DNA from 2 places in the Actinomadura sp. RB99 genome. Region 1 is predicted to be linked to the other one. Evidence: predicted binding sites of a transcription regulator. Region 1 holds the regulator's gene; the other holds the start of a gene.
The links. Region 1 encodes HrcA, which represses chaperone genes, less so after heat shock. Its sites were predicted from a motif close to TTGGCACTCTCNNNNNGAGAGTGCCAA; they were not measured.

Region 1 (2,402 bases):
CGTCGATCAGGAAGCCGGCCTTGGTGAGGGGGAACACCCGGCGCTTGCCGAACCGGTCCTCCAGCGTGACGCCGAACTTGTCGCAGCCGACCACGGCGCCGCAGAAGCCGCTGTCGGGATCCTCGGCGACCAGGCCCGGCTCGGCCGGCACCTCCGGGATCCGCCCCTTGCGGGGGCGGCGCCAGTCGCCGGCGAGCACGTCGTCTCCGTAGTTCTTGCTCCGCACGGTTCCGCACACTAACGGCCGGGATAAGATCACGCAGCCGCGCGCGGCCCGGCGGCGGGCCGCGGCCCCCGGAACGTCCCCTCCGGGCCGTACACTTGGCACTCGGAACTACGGAGTGCCAGCAAGGCCCCGTCGGCGGTATATCTGGACGTGAGGACCTGTGGAAGGTGCAGAAGGAGGTGACCGGGTGCTGGACGACCGGAAACTCGCGGTGCTGCGCGCCATAGTCGAGGACTATGTCTCCACGAACGAGCCGGTGGGCTCCAAGGCCCTGGTGGACCGGCACAACCTCGGCGTCTCTTCCGCGACGATTCGCAACGACATGGCGGTGCTGGAGGAGCAGGGGTACATCGCCCAGCCGCACACCAGCGCGGGGCGGGTCCCCACCGACAAGGGATACCGGCTGTTCGTCGACCGGCTGTCCACGATCAAGCCGCTGTCGGTCGCCGAGCGCCGCGCGATCGAGACGTTCCTGTCCGGCGCCTACGACCTCGACGACATCGTCGGCCGCACCGTCCGGCTGCTCGCGCAGCTGACCCGGCAGGTCGCGGTCGTGCAGTACCCGTCGCTGACCCGCTCGTCGGTGCGGCACGTGGAGCTGGTCCCGGTCGCCGAGGGCCGGCTGCTGCTGGTGCTGATCACCAACACCGGGCGGGTCGAGCAGCGCGTCATCGAGACGGGGAAGATCTCCGAGGAATCCGTGGGGCACCTGCGGGCGTTGCTCAATACGTGCCTGGACGGGCTGGGCTTCGGCGACGTGCCGTCCGCCGTGGCGGACCTGCCGGACAAGGTGGGCCCGGACGAGCGGCCGGTCGCGGCCGCGGTCCTGTCCGTCCTGCTGGAGACCCTCGTCGAGAACCACGAGGAGAAGATCGTCTTCGCCGGCGCGGCGAACCTGGCCGCCGTCGACTTCTCGCAGAGCCTGCGGGAGGTGCTGGTGGCGCTGGAGGAGCAGGTGGTCCTCATGCGGCTGCTCGGCGAGACCGGCGACTCCTCTACTCTTACGGTGCGGATCGGCACCGAGAACCCCGATGAGGGGCTCCGTTCGACCTCGGTCGTCGCAGCCGACTACGGCGTCGGCGACCTCACGCTGGCCCGGCTGGGTGTGCTCGGGCCGACACGCATGGATTACCCCGGCACGATGGGAGCGGTACGGGCAGTGGCACGCTACGTGGGACAGATCCTGGCGGGGTCGTAAGTGGCCAACGACTACTACGCGACCCTCGGCGTCCGCCGGGACGCCAGCGCCGACGAGGTCAAGAAGGCGTACCGGCGGCTCGCGCGCGAGCTGCACCCGGACGTCAACCCGGACCCGGAGACGCAGGAGAAGTTCAAGGAGATCACCCAGGCCTACGAGGTGCTCTCCGATCCGAAGAAGCGCGAGATGTACGACCTCGGCGCGGATCCGTTCGCGCCGGGCGGCGGCGCGGGCGCGGGCGCCGGGGGCTTCGGCGGCGCCGGGTTCCCGTTCAGCGACATCATGGACGCGTTCTTCGGCACCGCGACCTCCCGCGGTCCCCGTTCGCGCGCGCGCCGGGGCCGCAACGCGACGCTGCGCGTCGAGCTGGACCTGGCGGAGACCGCCTTCGGCACGACCCGCGAGCTGTCCATCGACACCGCGGTCGCCTGCACGACCTGCGAGGGGACGGGCTGCGCGCCCGGCACCCACCCGGAGACCTGCGAGACCTGCCACGGCCGCGGCGAGGTCCAGCAGGTGCAGCGCTCCTTCCTCGGGCAGGTCATGACGGCCCGGCCGTGCCCCGCCTGCGGCGGGTTCGGCTCGGTGATCCGGCACCCGTGCACCGAGTGCTCCGGCGACGGCCGGGTCCGCACCCGGCGCACCGTCAAGGTCAAGATCCCGGCGGGCGTGGAGAACGGCATCCACATCCAGCTCGCCGGCGAGGGCGAGGTCGGCCCCGGCGGCGGCCCGCCCGGCGACCTGTTCCTGGAGATCGCCGAGAAGCCGCACCCGATCTTCGAGCGGGAGGGCGACGACCTGCACTGCACGGTCGAGATCCCGATGACCGCCGCCGCGCTCGGCACCAGCGTCACGATCGAGACGCTGGACGCCGCCGAGGAGGTCGACATCAAGCCCGGCACGCAGTCCGGGCAGGTGATCACGCTCTACAACCGGGGCGTGCGGCACCTCAACGAGAGCGGCCGCGGCGACCTGATG
Region 2 (2,402 bases), on a different contig from region 1:
CCGCGACGGCCAGGTACTGATCTTCTGGACCGCCGAAGGCCACGCTGTTCTCTCCGCGCTGCAAGTCGCGGGCTTCCCGATCTCATTCCAGCCGCGAAAGGCTGCCGAGGAGATTCGCGCCGCCCGCCGGCGCGTGGGCCCGATCGGATCCGCGAGACGCCGCTTCGCCCTGCGCGGCGTCTTCTTCCTGGCAGGACTCCTGTACTGCGTACTCATGAAACCTGTGCTCGCGCCGGACACCTCCTGGGCCACGGTCCTCCTCCTTCCGCTGGCGGGCATCGCCTTCTACGCCTTGCTCTCTCTCCGGCCAAAATGAGCCCGCCCTCCGCACAAGGGCATTCGTAGGACCTTAAGCCTTCCGCCGTAGCCGCTGTTCTTTCCTCACCCATTCGCTACCCTCCACAGACGGGAAGGGGAGTCTCGCGACGGCCGCTGTTGCGGCTGATAACGCCGGTTCGGTCCGCGTGCTGGAGAAGTGCGGCTCAGTCATGACAGGGCGCCGTCGTTCCTTCGCGCGGGCTCGGGAGCGAGAGATCGATGTCGTGCACGTGACACTGAGCCCAGCGCGAGGGCCCCGACCAAAGTCGCTCACGGCCTGCGGCGGCGGCGCGCCCCCGTGACCACCGGTCGCCGATTCGGAGCCCAGGCGCGCGGGGATCGACCGGCGTCTGTCAGTTGCGAGACGGTGTGGCCGCGGGCTCGTGAACACGTCCTTGCGCCTGCCCAGCTCGCTGCGCCGCTGGCGGAAGGGCCGTCCGACCCGCGGCGTGCGCGCCTGGCGCTGTAGCCGACCGGCGGCGGACGTGGTTGCTCGTGGTGGGCCCTCCATCGCCATGCTGCGGAGCACATATGCTCACTGCATCGACGGCGATGAGGACACCATGAACCGGCGCATCGACGCAGCGCCGGTGGCTCCTCCTACTCCGGTCGCGGAACGCGCGGAACGGATCGCCACCCTTGCCTCCCGCCCTCGGGCACGTGTTCCGCGGCTGTTCCGCGAATACCGGCGCACGACCGCATGCACCGGGGCACGTCGGCACATGTCCGGCGGTGAGTCGCGACCCTCCGATGCAGGTCAGGGCGAGTTCGGCGAGGTCGGCGAAGACGAGTGCGGCGAGGCTGTGCGGCGCTTGCACTCGGCAGGGTAGAGTGCTAAAAAACGGTTGGCACTCTACTGTGGAGAGTGACAGCTTCACAGTCTGGGTCGGGGCGACGAGGCCCCAGTCCGGTGGCGGAATGGCAGCCGCCGGGCACGGGGCCGTCCGTCGCGGGCGTCGGCTCGATCCTTTAAGCCACCTTGTTCCGGGAGGACTAGGAGCCTATGGCTGCAAAGATGATCGCGTTCGACGAGGAGGCCCGGCGCGGCCTCGAGCGCGGCATGAACCAGCTCGCCGACGCCGTGAAGGTGACCCTCGGTCCCAAGGGCCGCAACGTCGTGCTGGAGAAGAAGTGGGGCGCCCCCACGATCACCAACGACGGTGTGTCGATCGCCAAGGAGATCGAGCTCGAGGACGCCTGGGAGAAGATCGGCGCCGAGCTCGTCAAGGAAGTGGCGAAGAAGACCGACGACGTAGCCGGTGACGGCACGACGACGGCGACCGTGCTGGCCCAGGCGCTGGTCCGCGAGGGCCTGCGCAACGTGGCCGCCGGCGCCAACCCGATGTCGCTGAAGCGCGGCATCGAGGCCGCGGTCGAGCGGGTCAGCGAGGAGCTGTCCAAGCTGGCCAAGGACGTGGAGACCAAGGAGCAGATCGCCTCCACGGCGTCCATCTCCGCGGGCGACCCGCAGATCGGCGAGATGATCGCCGAGGCGATGGACAAGGTCGGCAAGGAAGGCGTCATCACGGTCGAGGAGAGCCAGACCTTCGGTCTGGAGCTCGAGCTGACCGAGGGCATGCGCTTCGACAAGGGCTACATCTCGCACTACTTCGTGACCGACCCCGAGCGGATGGAGGCGGTCCTCGAGGACCCGTACATCCTGATCGTTCAGGGCAAGGCGTCGGCCAACAAGGACCTGCTGCCCGTCCTCGAGGGCGTCATGCAGTCCGGCAAGCCGCTGCTGATCATCGCGGAGGACGTCGAGGGCGAGGCCCTGGCGACCCTGGTCGTCAACAAGATCCGCGGCATCTTCAAGTCCGTGGCCGTGAAGGCCCCGGGCTTCGGCGACCGCCGCAAGGCCATGCTCGGCGACATCGCCACGCTGACCGGCGGCCAGGTCATCAGCGAGGACGTGGGTCTCAAGCTGGAGAACACCACGACCGACATGCTGGGCCGCGCCCGCAAGGTCGTCATCACCAAGGACGAGACCACCATCGTGGACGGCGCCGGTGACGCCAACGAGATCGCGGGCCGGGTCAACCAGATCCGCACCGAGATCGACAACACCGACTCCGACTACGACC

Region 2: groL (chaperonin GroEL) is a predicted target of HrcA. The motif match lies at 1,164-1,190, and genes of this name have one in related genera.

What each region holds. Positions count from the first base shown of each region.
Region 1 covers NZ_JABMCA010000011.1:61,476-63,877, reverse strand. Annotated here, with positions in the region: gene amrb99_RS13050 (DUF3097 family protein) at 1-226, opposite strand, end outside; gene hrcA (heat-inducible transcriptional repressor HrcA) at 414-1,424, shown strand; gene dnaJ (molecular chaperone DnaJ) at 1,425-2,402, shown strand, end outside.
Region 2 covers NZ_JABMCA010000032.1:2,435-4,836, reverse strand. Annotated here, with positions in the region: gene amrb99_RS26095 (hypothetical protein) at 1-316, shown strand, start outside; gene groL (chaperonin GroEL) at 1,322-2,402, shown strand, end outside.